2 linked regions of the Sinobacterium norvegicum genome follow. The protein of the gene in region 1 interacts with the protein of each later gene in a pairwise test. Links are inferred from orthologs where the notes say so. Each region holds a gene or a part of one and is shown in the gene's direction. Other genes may lie near its edges.

Evidence for each region.
Region 2: the proteins of L9P87_RS14510 (region 1) and L9P87_RS02880 interact in binary tests that used the Escherichia coli proteins (3 or more experiments, as listed by UniProt). The link is inferred for Sinobacterium norvegicum from one-to-one orthologs.

The regions. Positions count from the first base shown.
Region 1 is NZ_CAKLPX010000003.1:534,938-541,834, forward strand. What follows is about bases 4,229-6,897. They hold L9P87_RS14510 (peptidylprolyl isomerase), read left to right. Parts: upstream 4,229-5,258; coding sequence 5,259-5,537; downstream 5,538-6,897. Other genes in these bases: L9P87_RS14500 (DUF3014 domain-containing protein), read left to right, coding at 4,229-4,507; yfbR (5'-deoxynucleotidase), read left to right, coding at 4,608-5,210; L9P87_RS14515 (DUF3301 domain-containing protein), read left to right, coding at 5,556-5,876; L9P87_RS14520 (hypothetical protein), read right to left, coding at 5,883-6,236; L9P87_RS14525 (DEAD/DEAH box helicase), read left to right, coding at 6,459-6,897. Outside these bases: L9P87_RS14475 (helix-turn-helix transcriptional regulator), read right to left, coding at 1-113; L9P87_RS14480 (acyl-CoA dehydrogenase family protein), read left to right, coding at 395-1,582; L9P87_RS14485 (glutathione peroxidase), read left to right, coding at 1,680-2,219; L9P87_RS14490 (hypothetical protein), read right to left, coding at 2,223-2,534; co-chaperone DjlA, read left to right, coding at 2,751-3,569; more of L9P87_RS14500, read left to right, coding at 3,713-4,228. UniProt on the Escherichia coli protein: PPIases accelerate the folding of proteins. It prefers amino acid residues with hydrophobic side chains like leucine and phenylalanine in the P1 position of the peptides substrates.
Region 2 is NZ_CAKLPX010000001.1:653,265-660,492, reverse strand. The notes cover bases 2,751-5,750. They hold L9P87_RS02880 (NAD(P)/FAD-dependent oxidoreductase), read left to right. Parts: upstream 2,751-3,683; coding sequence 3,684-4,817; downstream 4,818-5,750. Other genes in these bases: L9P87_RS02875 (SDR family oxidoreductase), read left to right, coding at 5,038-5,750; torD (molecular chaperone TorD), read left to right, coding at 3,053-3,691; torA (trimethylamine-N-oxide reductase TorA), read left to right, coding at 2,751-3,053. Also shown: pentaheme c-type cytochrome TorC, read left to right, coding at 1-542; more of torA, read left to right, coding at 555-2,750; more of L9P87_RS02875, read left to right, coding at 5,751-5,802; L9P87_RS02870 (DUF1631 family protein), read left to right, coding at 6,108-7,228. UniProt on the Escherichia coli protein: Catalyzes the dehydrogenation of L-2-hydroxyglutarate (L2HG) to alpha-ketoglutarate and couples to the respiratory chain by feeding electrons from the reaction into the membrane quinone pool.

The DNA.
Region 1 (6,897 bases):
ATATTCAAAAATTGCTGCCAGGGCGTGGCATCTAAGGCGCCCTGATATACCGAGTCGACCAATTTGTCGTAACTGGTCAGGGGTTCGAATGTTTTGTGGCTGTCTACACTCATTTGGGTCATTTTACGCTAGCAGAGAAAGAGTCAGCATTGTACATCGAAACGGCTTAAAGACGAATATTTACGCTTATCTATCGCCGCGGGCAGGGTTTTATTCGTTAAATGACAGCCCCGTCATTAACCGGGGCTTACCTTGATAATTTGTAACTCATTTAAGTGATGTACCTTGCCTTGGTATCGGTACAATGATTTTCATTAAATAAAGAAACTGCCGGGTGCAGTTAATCCGATATCAACGAACTCATGACACCCGTGAGATCATTAGGAGCTAAAAAATGACGGATAAAGCACAGTTACACGCGCAATTAGTTGCCGCTGCTAGAGAACTCATTCCAGTACTAAAGTCACGCGCTGCTGAAGCCGCCAAATTGGGTCGTCTGCCCGATGAGACGATTGCCGACTTTCAGAAAGCCGGGTTTTTCAAAATAGTACAGCCGGCTAAGTGGGGTGGTTACGAGCTCGATCCACAGGCTTTTTTCGATGTTCAAATGGCGGTTGCTGAAGGTTGTATGTCAAGTGCATGGGTATTGGGTGTCATCGCTATCCATAATTGGCAGCTGGCCCTGTTTGACGATAGGGCAGCGCAGGATGTTTGGGGTGAGGATGCAACAACGCTGATCTCTTCTTCTTACATGCCTGTGGCTAAGATTGAAGTCGTCGACGGTGGCTTTAATTTCAGCGGACGCTGGGGCTTCTCCTCCGGCTCTAAGCACTGTGATTGGGTCTTCCTCGGTGGCATGATTCCACCGGCTGGCCCAGGCCAGGCACCGGATATGCGCACCTTCTTACTGCCAAAATCAGATTACAAGATCGTCGAAAACTGGGATGTGATGGGCCTTCAGGGCACAGGCAGCCATGATATCGTGGTCGAGAACGCCTTTGTTCCGGACTACCGTACTCATAAGGGTGTCGACGCCTTTGGTCTTAGCAGCCCGGGTAATGCAGTTAACGATGGCGCCTTGTATAAGATTCCATTCGGCCAGATATTCCCACGGGCGGTTTCGGCTTCATCGATTGGTGCTCTTCGCGGCGCGCTGAAAGATTATGTTGATGCCACTGCTGTTCGTGTCGGTGTTAACGATGGCAAGAAGACCAAAGAAAACCCAACGGCGCAGTATGTTATCGCCGAGGTGACTCAAATTGTCGATGAGTTGGAGTTGGTACTCAAACGTGATTTCGAGCGTTCGATGGCCGCCGCCCGCGGCGAAGAAGAGCCATTGAGCATCGATGAACGGGTGAAGATGCGTTGGAACTCCTCATTGGTTTCAGAGCGCTGCGTTGCCGGTATTGGCAAGTTGATGGGTTGTGCCGGTGGCAGTGCCGTCTTTGCCAGCCATGTGTTAAACCGTCCATTCTTGGATATCAATGCTGGTCGTGGCCATGTTGCCAATAACCCGAGTAATTACGGCCGCAACCTAGGTGCTGTTGAGCTGGGCGGAGCAAATACCGACTTCTTTATCTAAGCGGTTGTTTGTTTGCTAATAAAGCCCGCCATTGTGCGGGCTTTTTTGTTATGGTTAGGCAATAACAAAAGTGTCATTTTTTAGAGGGAGCTGTGATATGAAGATGTTACCAATGATGTCGCTGGTTTTGGCCGGCTTATGGACGACAAATACCTTTGCCAGCTGTAATAATTTACTTGATTACAGCCACCAAAAATTGCGTAGCGAAGAGCAAGTCAATCTCTGTGATAGCTATGAAGGGGAGGTGTTGTTAGTGGTCAATACCGCCAGTAAGTGTGGGTTTACCCCCCAGTTTGAGCAACTTGAAGCGTTGTATCAAAAGTATAAAGACCAGGGCTTGGTTGTGCTGGGCTTTCCCTCGGATAATTTCTTTCAAGAGCATAACGACAGTGGCGAGACCGCCAAGGTCTGTTATGTCAATTACGGTGTGACCTTTCCGATGTTTGAGACCAGCAGTGTCAGAGGCGGCGATGCCAACGCCCTGTTTGCCGAGCTGCAAAATCAGAGCGATCTGTCGGTGAAGTGGAATTTCTATAAATACTTAGTTGGCCGAGATGGTCAGGTCATCGAGGGGTATAATTCAAAGCAGGAGCCGATGGGCGGTGATATAGAGGCTGCAATAGTCGAGGCCTTGTAGCCTTTACTCTACCCAAACCCAGCGTAGCGGCTCGCCGAAGTCGTCGTAGAGCATTTTTCGCGTTGGTTTCTTGTTGCTGGTTTTGGTTGTTGGTTTGGTAGGCTGTCTTCTGGCCTCCAACTCTGATACCACATCGGGCAGAGGTGTCCGCTGATCCTTAGGTTTCTCAAAGCCAATACTGCTCTGATTCAACGGCTTGCTATTATCGATGCGGCCGCTGAGTCCTCGCTCAATCTGATGCACTGCGCCACCGCTGTGCATAAACTGGGAGATTTGTTGCTCCAGTTCATCACGTATATCGGCTTTGGTTGGCATTTTTTTCACGGTCAAGACTCGGTCAGAGGAATTCAGCGGGCTATTGTAGCATTGATCAACTTGCCGAATGCTAACAATAGTATTAAATCTGAAGATAGGGGCAAACCCCTATTGATATTACAGGTCATCAACCTTATCTATGTAGGTTTATAGACAAATTTTTTGTTGTTAAGCGCTGTTTGTGTCGGTGTTAGCAGCGTGACTAAGGGTTACTCCATGTTTGGACGCTTGATCGGTATTGTTTTAGGCTTTGTGATTTTAAATTTCCCTGGCGCCTTAATTGGTTACTTCATCGGTCGCTATTTCGATCGCTCGTTAATGGGGTTGGGGCGGGGTGGCATGAGCCCCGAAGAGCAGGCGGCGGCGCAACAGGTGTTTTTCGAAACCGTGTTCTCGCTGATGGGTATTCTGGCCAAGGCCGATGGCCGAGTCAGTGAGGCAGAAATCGCTCAGGCGACGGCGGTAATGGATCAGCAGGGTTTAAGCCCGGAGCACCGTCAGCAGGCTATTGCGCTGTTTAAATCCGGTGCCGCCGGTGAGTTTACCGTCGACGAGATCATGGCCAAGTTCAATCAGACCTGTGCCCGTTACGCCAACCTAAAGCGGATGTTACTGGCCTACCTGATTGGCGCGGCCATGGCCGATGGTGAGATCGATCAACAAGAGCAGCAAATCCTCGCCGATGTCTCTCGGGCGATGGGTATATCGGATTTCGCCTTCAAGCAATTGCTGGCGATGATACAGGCGCAGTCAAGCTTTAAGGCTGGTGGCCAGCAGGGCTACCAACAGAATAGCTACAACCGGCCGCCAACCACGCAGCAGGAATTGGCTGTGGCCTACCAGGCGCTGGGTGTCAGTGAGAGTGATGATGATAAAACCCTCAAACGTGCCTATCGCAAGCTGATGAGTGAAAACCATCCTGACAAGCTCCGTGGTCAGGGCGTTCCCGATGATATGCTGCGCATGGCCACTGAGCGTTCGCAAGAGATAACAACTGCTTATGAGCTGATAAAGAAGCACCGCGGCGGTAAATAAGTTAACGCATTATTTGATCTATTAGAGGTTTTGTTACTGCACGAGTGTCTATAGTTTAGTGACAATGAATTGATTGTTGCTCGAGTAAACACGGATAAAACACCATACTGGTTATAACGTGTTATTCAATAATGATGAGGCTAATGATGAACTGGAAAATCGTTGCACCGATAGCGATTATTGCCGCTGGTGGTATTTGGCTGGTCAGCCAACAACCAGAGCCGGCTTCGCCTATCGAACAACCGGTGACCCTGCCGGCTGAAATAGACCCCAAGCCTCCTGAGGTTGTCGTTGAGGCAGAGCCAGAAGTGGTTGAGGTTGAGGCACCTGTGACCAAGGCTCCAGCGCTGCCACCGATTACGCCGCCCCCGGTGGCGCTCGATAACAGCGATGTGACGGTATTAGAGGCGGTGGCCGACTTATCGCCATCGCTGGGTAAATGGCTGATTCCGCAAGAGCAGCTGCGTAAATGGGTGCTGGCCATCGATAATATTGCCAACGATAGCCTGCCAGGCAAGTACAGCCCGGTCAGTTATCATATGGATGGCTTTGCGGTCAGTGGCGATGCCGATACCGGCTTTCAGATGTCTGAGGCCAACTTTAATCGTGCCGACAAGTTGATCAATGCCGTCACGGCAATGGATCCACAAACCGTGGCTCGCTATTATCAATCGTGGCTGCCAATGTTGGAGGAGGCCTACCGAGAACTGGGCAAACCCGGTACCTTTGCCGACAGTTTTGACCGCGCCAGCGAACGCTTAATGGCGGTTCAGGGCCTGCAGCAACCGGCGGAACTCGACCGCCCAGTGGTGTTTTACACCTACGATGACAAGACGCTGGAAGACAGCGGCGACATCGATAAGTTGATGTGGCGTCTGGGTGATTATAACCGCGAAAAAGTGCAGGCCTTTCTCATCGAGTTTAATAAGTACAAGTAAGCGCAATCACGTCGAAAAAACCGCAGCCTGGCTGCGGTTTTTTTTTGATAGTGTTAGGTTAATAAGTATCACGGCAAATATCAGTTATCACAGGATTACTATGACCAGTCATTTTTTCGCCTACATCAGTAAGATTCGTTGGATTCAGCGCTGGGGCTTGAAGCGCAATACGGTGAAAGAAAACGTCATGGAGCACAGCTGGGAGGTGGCGACCATCAGCCACTGCTTAGCACTGCTGCGCAACCGCTTGTACGGCGGTAATATCGACGCCAATGCGGTGGCGACCGCGGCGTTGTATCACGATTGCACCGAGGTGATTACCGGCGATATGCCGACACCGATTAAATACCATAGCAAGGCGATCAAAGAGGCCTATAAGGCCATCGAGCGCAGTGCCGAGCAAGAGCTATTGCAGCTGCTGCCAGAGCCGCTGCAGGCCGATTACAGTACCATGCTCATCGAAGAGAATATTGACCCGGAGATCAAGTCGCTGATCAAGGCGGCGGATACTATTTCGGCCTATATCAAGTGCCAGGCCGAGATAATCAGTGGCAATATCGAGTTTAATCAGGCAGCCAAGGATATTGCGCTGCGGTTGTCTCAGTTGTCGGTGCCAGAAGTCGACTACTTTCTCGCCACCTTTGTGCCCAGTTATCAGCTCACCCTCGATGAGCTGCTAAAACCACTCAGTTTGGATGATTAGCCACCGGCCTTGCTTTATAATGGCGCTATTGTGCTAGAGGAATTCATCATGGCGACAGCCTGTGCTCGACATATTTTGGTAAAAACAGCGGCCGAGGCCGAGAAACTGAAGCAGCAATTAAAGCAGGGCGCCGATTTTGCCCACCTGGCCAAGCGCCACTCGAGCTGTAAGAGCAAGAAGCGCGGTGGCGATCTCGGTGAGTTTCGCCGAGGCCAAATGGCCAAGCCCTTCGATGATGTGGTGTTTAAAAAACCGCTGTTAACCGTGCATGGCCCGGTCAAGACACGGTTTGGTTACCATTTGATAGAAACGATTTACCGCGATTAAAATAATAAGGAAACGCCGTTGTATATTGAAGTGGGAGATTTATTCTGGGTGATGGCTGCGGCCTTGGCCTATTGGTATTGGGCGGGCAGTCGACGCATGAGAGAGTGGGCTTTTCGTCAGGCCAAACAGTACTGTGATAACGAGGATGTGCAGTTGCTCGATGACTGCGTGGCATTAAATCGGTTGTGGTTGAAACGTGATAAGGCGGGGCGGATTCGTGTCTGGCGGGCCTATCAGTTTGAGTTCAGCTCCACCGGTGATGAGCGCTACCTGGGGCGGGTCATCACCCTGGGCAAAGAGATAGAAACGATAGAGCTGCAGCCCTACCGTATTCATTAACCTCTGTTAGCGGGGGTTGCAGTCTTTGACGATGACGCGGCCCTGCAGCAAATCACCGCGGGAATACTCGGCAAAGCGACACTGGTTTTTCTCCGGGTTATAGGTTTCTAACCACAGGTTATCCTCCTTCCAAGTCATGCCCATGTATTGATGCCCCTCGGGCACCGAGATGGTCATTACCCCGCCCCAGCGTTTGACAAAAATCTGCTGCAGATAAAAGTGATAGGTGCTCCAGCTGACGAACAGCAGGGTGCCGGCAATAATAGTGGCCCATTTTGTCGAGTGTCCGGCCCGGAACATCACCGTGAAAATAGTGATGACGACAAAGAGCGTACAGCCCCAGTAGAGATAGGTAATCATACAACTTCCTTATTTTTGACATGGGATAACAGCTTGAAAGTGAATCAATAATAGGTGTTTTTGGACTGAAAATACAAGTTCCCTGTCGTTATTTTCACGTGCTTTTGTTGGTCTGATTGGCTGACCGTGGATAATTCGTGTCAGCGGCCCGTGCGGCGCAGTAAAGCCAACAAAAAACAGCTATAATGTCGCCATCGATGAAGTTTTCAGGAGTTACCCCCATTGTTTAGTGAATTTTCACTGCACCATTTTTTGTTAAAAGCCCTCGCAGCCACCAAAATTACCCAGCCCACCCCGGTTCAGTCACAGGCTATTCCCGAGATCATGGCGGGTAAAGATCTATTGATCAGCGCCGAGACCGGCAGTGGTAAGACCGCAGCATTTTTGTTGCCGATGCTGCACCGTTTTGTCGAAAATCCCAAGCCCCGTGCCGGCGTCAGAGGCTTGATTTTGGTACCGACCAGAGAGCTGGCCAACCAGGTGTTTAAAAGCGCCCAGAGCCTGTCGCGTTATACCAAGGTGACGGCGGGCTTGGTCACCGGCGGTGAAAACTACCGGGTGCAGGCCTCTGAACTGCGCAAAAACCCTGAGATTATTATCGCCACCCCCGGCCGTTTAATCGAGCACTTACACAAGGGCGGCATCAAACTAGTCGATATTG
Region 2 (7,228 bases), on another replicon or contig:
ACAGCTCGTTGACCAAGCCGCTATATTTATCGGCTGATACCGATGTTGAAGCGGGCTTGTTGAATATTGCTACCAAGGTCACGGTCATCGATTCCAGTGGTGAACGAATTAAGTTGCATGTTGATGGTTGGCGTAAACGGATCGGTGCCGGACGGGTCATTTATTTCGATTTTGGTATCAACATGAACTCTGCGCAGTTGACGATGGATGCGGCGAAGACTGACGGTGTGATCAGTGTGTTCGAAGAAAAAGAAGACCCACTGACGGGTCTAACCTGGGAGCGGGTAGAGCTGACTATTTGGACCGATGCCGACTACATGCTGGCCGATGTACAGCCGCTGTGGGACTACGCTAAGTCTACCTACAGCACGGCCTGTTCGGTGTGTCATACCCAGCCTGCTGAGGCACACTTCGATGCCAATACCTGGCCTGGTATGTTCCAGGGGATGCTGGCCTTCGTCAACTTCGATCAAGATACGCAGGCTCTGGTGCAGAAATATTTGCAGCAGCACTCGTCCACTTTTTCCGATGAAAAACATTAATAAGGAGGCCTTATGACGATAATTAGACGTGATTTCCTCAAGGGTTTAGTAGGTTCTTCTGCTGCGGCATTGACTGGCACTTCTGTTTTGGCACCGCTGTCTGCTTTGGCGGACGAGAAACCAGAGCAAGAATGGCTGACCACGGGCACCCACTGGGGTGCTTTTAAAATGAGTCGTAAGAATGGCGTGATTGATCAGGTTGTGCCCTTCGAAAGGGACAAATATCCAACGGATATGATTAACGGTGTGCGAGGCTTGGTGTATAACCCATCTCGAGTTCGCTATCCAATGGTACGTTTGGATTTTCTACTCAATGGCCATAAATCAGACACCACGCAACGTGGCGATTGCCGCTTCGTAAGAGTGACCTGGGATCAGGCGCTGAATTTATTTAAGCAGTCTCTGGATGAGGTTCAAACCAACTATGGCCCTTCTGGCTTGCACGCGGGTCAGACCGGCTGGCGTGCCGTTGGTCAGCTCCATAGCTGTACCAGCCACATGCAGCGTGCAGTCTCGATGCACGGTGATTATGTGAAGAAAATCGGCGATTATTCGACCGGCGCTGGTCAGACCATCATGCCTTACATCCTCGGCACCACTGAGGTTTATGCCCAGGGTACCTCCTGGCCATTAATTCTTGAAAATGCCAAGACCATTGTAATGTGGGCCAATGATCCGGTAAAAAACCTGCAGGTTGGCTGGAACACTGAAACCCATGAATCCTTTGAATATTTGGCACAATTGAAGGAGAGGGTCGCGGCCGGTGAAATACGCGTTATTCACATCGACCCGGTAGTCTCTAAAACCCAGGAGTATCTGGGTTCTGAGCGCATTTATGTCAACCCACAGACCGATGTGCCGATGATGTTGGGCATGGCCTACCACCTCTATACTAATAAGCTACACGATGAAGAGTTTATTGAGGGTTACAGCCTAGGTTTTGAGCGTTTTGTCCCCTATCTTACCGGGGAGAGCGACGGCGTTAAGAAGACTCCGGCCTGGGCGTCAGAAATCTGTGGTGTCAGCGAACAGCAAATTATAGAACTTGCTGAACTCATGGCAAAAGACCGCACTCAGATCCTTATGGGGTGGTGTATTCAGCGTCAACAGCATGGAGAGCAACCCTATTGGATGGGCGCTGTTATAGCGACGATGCTGGGTCAGATTGGCTTGCCCGGTGGTGGTATTTCCTACGGTCATCACTATAGCTCAATTGGTGTACCTGCCACTGGTGCTGCGGCGCCGGGCGCTTTTCCCAGAAATTTAGATGAAGACCAAAAGCCACTATATCCCAGTACAGATTTTAAAGGTTTCAGTAATACCATTCCCGTGGCTCGTTTTATTGATGCCATTTTGGAACCCGGCAAGGTTATTGATGCCAATGGTTCCAAGGTCACCTTGCCCGATATTAAGATGATGGTTTTCTCGGGTAATAATCCGTGGAGTCATCACCAAGATCGTAACCGGATGAAAAAAGCCTTTCATAAGTTAGAGGCTGTGGTGACGGTAGAGGTTAACTGGACGGCGACGGCGCGTTTTTCCGATATAGTTTTACCTGCCTGTACCACGCTTGAGCGCAATGATCTCGATGTCTACGGTGCCTATGCTGGCCGCGGAGTTATCGCGATGCAAAAAATGGTCGAACCGCTGTTCGATAGCCTGTCAGACTTTGAGATTTTCACGCGTTTTGCCAGTGTTTTAGGCCCGGGCAAAGACAAAGAATACAGTCGTGGAATGGATGAGTTTGACTGGTTAAAAATGCTCTATAACGATTGTAAAGCGGCCAATGAGGGCAAGTTTGAAATGCCGGACTTTGACACCTTTTGGCAGCAGGGCTATGTGCACTTTGGTGAGGGGGAGACCTGGACGCGTCAAGCCGATTTCCGTAAAGACCCTGAATTTCACCCGCTGGGCACACCCTCTGGTTTGATTGAGGTCTTTAGTCGTAAGATTGCCAGCTTTGGCTATGATGACTGTCAGGGGCACCCAATGTGGATGGAGAAGGCTGAGCGTAGCCATGGCGGCCCAGGCTCTGATAAACACCCTGTTTGGATGCAGAGCTGTCACCCTAACCATCGCCTGCACTCGCAGATGTGTGAGTCAGAAGAGTATCGCAACAGCTATGCTGTTCAAGGCCGAGAACCCTGCTATATCAATCCCGATGACGCTAAGCAGCGAGGCATCAAGCCAGGCGATGTGGTGAGGGTGTTTAATGACCGTGGTCAGTTGCTTGCTGGTGCTGTTGTCTCCGACAACTTCCCGCCCGGTGTACTGCGCATTGAAGAGGGCGCTTGGTATGGGCCGGTCGGTAAAGATGGTCGTAAGGAGGGGGGCAGTGAAATCGGTGCGCTGTGTAGCTATGGCGACCCCAATACACTGACCATGGATATTGGCTCTTCTAAGTTGGCTCAAGCCTGTTCGGCCTACACCTGTAACGTCCAGTTCGAGAAATTTAAGGGTAAATTGCCTGAGGTTGCATCGTTCTCCGGACCGGTTGAGATAAAGATATAATGGTCGAAGTAGCAGCGCTCGAGCAGCAACAAAATAATGCTCGAGCAATGATTTACCGATGGCTGTCCTCATTGTTCAGCCGGGAAATAGAAAGCCAATCGTTAGCGTTGTTACAGGGCGAGGAGGGCGAGTTACTGTTTCGCCAACTTAGCTTTCAGCCAGAGTTGCGTGACACCAGCTTAGCGTTGCAGGACAGGCTTAAGGGGATACTGACGGAGGAGCAACGATTGCATTTGGCAGCAGATTACTGTGGCCTTTTTATTGTTGCCGGAAAGTTCTGTGTCTCTCCCTATGCCGGTGCTTATTTACAGAGGTTAGACAGTGGTGAAGACCCGCCATTGTTTGGTCCGATGCATCAACATATTGTGGTAAACCTCAAGACTATGGGGTTTGAGGTTGATAAGAGTTTTCCCGAGCCTGCGGATCATATTGGTGTGTTGTTAGCCTATATGGCAGAGCTTTGTCAGCAGGGCAGCGGCGCTCAACAGCAGCAGTTTATGACAGACTATTTACTGTCGTGGCAGGACGATTTCAGTACTCAGATTGAACGCTTTGACCAAGGTGGTTTTTACGTTTGTTTAGCCAAGTTTTATGGTCTGTGGTTGCAGTTGGATAAACAGTGGCTTAGAGATGGTTAGCCGGGCTACGCCTGACTTAAATACTGTAGATGCTCAGACGGTAGTCATTGGTGGTGGTATTGTTGGCTTGGCTATTGCTCGAGCGCTCTTGTTGGCAGGCGATGAAGTGGTTGTGTTAGAGAAAGCCAACGCATTCTGCACAGCGACATCGGCGCGTAATTCTGAAGTCATTCACGCGGGAATCTACTACCCAACCGGCAGCCTCAAGGCGCAGCTTTGTGTCGCTGGTGCCGAGAAATTATATCGTTACCTAGCGGCTAATAATATCGCGTTTAATCGCATCGGCAAGTATATCATCGCCTCGACTATGACGCAGTTTGAGGCATTGAAGGCACTCCACCAGCAGGGCTTAAACAATGGTGTCGAAGGATTGGCTCTGATTGAGCGGCCACCTATTGATGGCCTACCCGCAGGTGTAATAGCGCAGTCCGCTATTTACTCAGCCAATACTGGAATTTTTGATAGTGCCGCCTATGCATTGTCTCTTCTGGCTGATATACAGCGGCTTGGTGGTATTGCCGTACTCAATGCGGAATGTCTGTCAACGGCTTATGATGGCAATGATTTTGAGCTGTCTATTGGTGGTGCCAGTAAATACACGGTTAACTGCCATCGGTTAATCAACGCAGCCGGTCTCGGTGCGTCTGACGTGGCGGCAACGATGACGGGTATTCCTCTATCGGCGGTTAGGCAGCAAAAGCTCTGTAAAGGCAGCTATTTTCAATATACAGGCAGCCACTTATTTCAGCATTTGGTCTATCCATTGCCTGAGCAGGATGGGTTGGGTGTCCATGCCACTGTGGATATCCTGGGTGGGCTTCGTTTTGGGCCTGATGTAGAGTGGCTTGAAGAAGAGGAATACGGTGTTGACGAGAGCCGCGTGTTGGCTTTCGCCCAGCAGGTATCCACTTATTGGCCAGCGCTAGAGGTCAAAAAATTGATGCCGGCCTATAGTGGAATTCGCCCCAAGGCTGTCAGTCCTGATGGTTCGATTGAGCAAGATTTCTGTGTTCTCGGCGAGTTGCAGCACGGTGTTCATGGTCTCGTTATGCTTTATGGCATCGAGTCCCCAGGTCTGACGGCCTCCTTGGCCATTGCTGATTACGTTGTCGATCTTTTGGGCTGACGCAAACCTTCATTATTCGCAATAATATAATCGATATGGGGTGTTACCGGATGGTAATAGCCAATTATAGTGAGGTCGATATAATTTGAATCCAGACAAACCATGGTATTGCGCGGGCGCATTGTTGCTGTGCCAGCGACGTTTTGTTTGGTTACTTAAGAGAATAATATTTTGCAGTCAGTAATGGGCTGTACAACAACCTGACTTTAGGAGAGAAAGCGTGGGAATTTATGCTATGACCGGTGGTGCAACCGGTATTGGTGCAGCGATTAAGCAGCAATTGTTAGATGGTGGTCATCAGGTCATTGTTGTCGATATTAAGGACGCCGATATTATTGCTGATCTCTCTACCTCTGAGGGCCGCATGGCGGCTGTTGCCGCTATCCGTGAAAAAGCTCCTCAGGGCTTGGATGGTTACGTTCCCTGTGCTGGTCTAGGCCCTTCAGTCAATCCGCCATCACTGATTACCAAGGTTAACTTCTTTGGTGCGGTGGAAACGCTGGAGGCGCTTAAGGATTTGTTGGTGCTGAAGCAGGGTAACGTAGTGATGATTTCATCAAACTCGGCGCCTATGGGAGCTGATGCCGCCTACGTAGATGCCTGTTTGGCATTAGATGAGACCAAGGCTTGCGCGATTGTTGATGAGATCGGTGAGCCACAGAATGCCTATGGTGGTTCTAAGCTGGCGCTGACCCGCTGGATGCGTCGTAACTCAACAGCTTACGCGGCGCAGGGTGTTCGGTTGAATGCAATTGCTCCAGGTATTATCCAAACACCGCTGTCGGATAAAGTCATGGCAGATGAAAAGCTAGGTAAAATGATGAAAGATTTCGGCGATACTGTACCGGTTGGTTCCCTGGGGCAGCCAGAGCAGATAGCCGATGCGGTCAGCTTTATGCTGAGCGAAAAAGCCTCGTTTATGTGTGGTTCGGTCATCTTTGTTGATGGTGGTCATGACGCGATGCTGCGCCCAGATCAGTTCTAGCGCTCTCAACTCGGGTAAGGTATCAGTCTGCCCGAGTTGTTTTCCTCTCATTGTCTCGTCGCCCCCCCCCCTAATTTTAGTCTGTTACAACTTAGCGATACTGTTCTACACTGATATGGCAAGGATGTTCGGTGTTTTGGTGCTATTTATTGAAATAGAGCTAAGCTTTTAGCAGCTTCTACTTGTCTTGGTGGCCACAAATTCGCTATTATTTGTGGGGCTTGTCAGAATAAATACAATAAATGAGCAGCAAAGAGCGGGAGTTTAGCGGTCTATGGTTGTCCGCGTCTAAAAGGAAATGGAATTTGTCTAGGGAAATAATTAGCTTTTGCAGACAGCAAACAGCGGAGTTCATCGATGAACGTTGGGACAGTGTGTTCTCTCAGTTTGATGACTTGGTGTTTTCCTTTGCCGAAAAAGCCAAAAACAGTGTTCAGCAAGGCCGCCTTTTTGAGGCGATTAACGAAATTCGCACTAAGAAAGATTTCATTAAAGAAGTTGTTGTGTCCTACAACGTGCAATCTTTCAAAGATTTTGAAGAAAAAGACAGTAATTTCATTCCGGATACAGCCGCGCCAGGTATTACCGTTCTCGAGCTTGTTAAAGATGAAAAGCTTGAGGATGAAATTGCCATTACCGTCATGGTGTCACGGGCCAATGTGCGTTTTACCGAAGTGTTGTGGAAGCTTAATCAGCGGTTGTCGGTGCTCAGAGGCAGTGGCAAGGTAAACGACGATAGCAACCCCTGTGGTCCAGCGCATATTACCTATGCATTAAGGCAGGCAATGGATGGGGTTGATTTAGACACCAAGTTGAAGTTGGTTTTCTATAAAATATTCGACAAGACTATAATGTTAGAGCTTGCTGCGCTCTATGAAAGCTTGAATGAGCACTTGGCAGATGCTGGCGTGCTGGCCAATTTAAAATTCCAGTTCAAAAAAAGCACGGTACAGGCAGGGAGTTTGGATTCTGCATTGTTAGCCAAGTCTAAGGCCGGTGAGGTAACCAAAAGTAGTATCGTGCAGGCTGACGTTAAGGAATCTGAGAAAGGCGTGTTGGCCCGCAGCAATCGGGCAAAACCGATTGCGAGTCGGTCGTTGACCGAGGCTGATAATGATTCGGCGCAACGACAGTCAGAATTAATGTCTAGCATTCGCGAATTGCAACTAAGTAAGACTTTTGCGGGCGAGCAGCGACAGCAAACCACAAGTGGGGTCAGTTTGGCCGGCTTGGATGTTAACAATTATTCCCCTGATGAGAGCTTTGAAAAATCAGATTACGCTCTGGCTTTGTCTGTGGTGCAGTCCAAGACAGCGATATCCAGTGTCGAGGGCAGTAAGGGGTTGTCTATTGGTAATGCAGAGGCTGACTTTGTCGACCAGTTACAGAAGCTGGGCAAAGCAGCGGGACGCAACACTTTAACCAG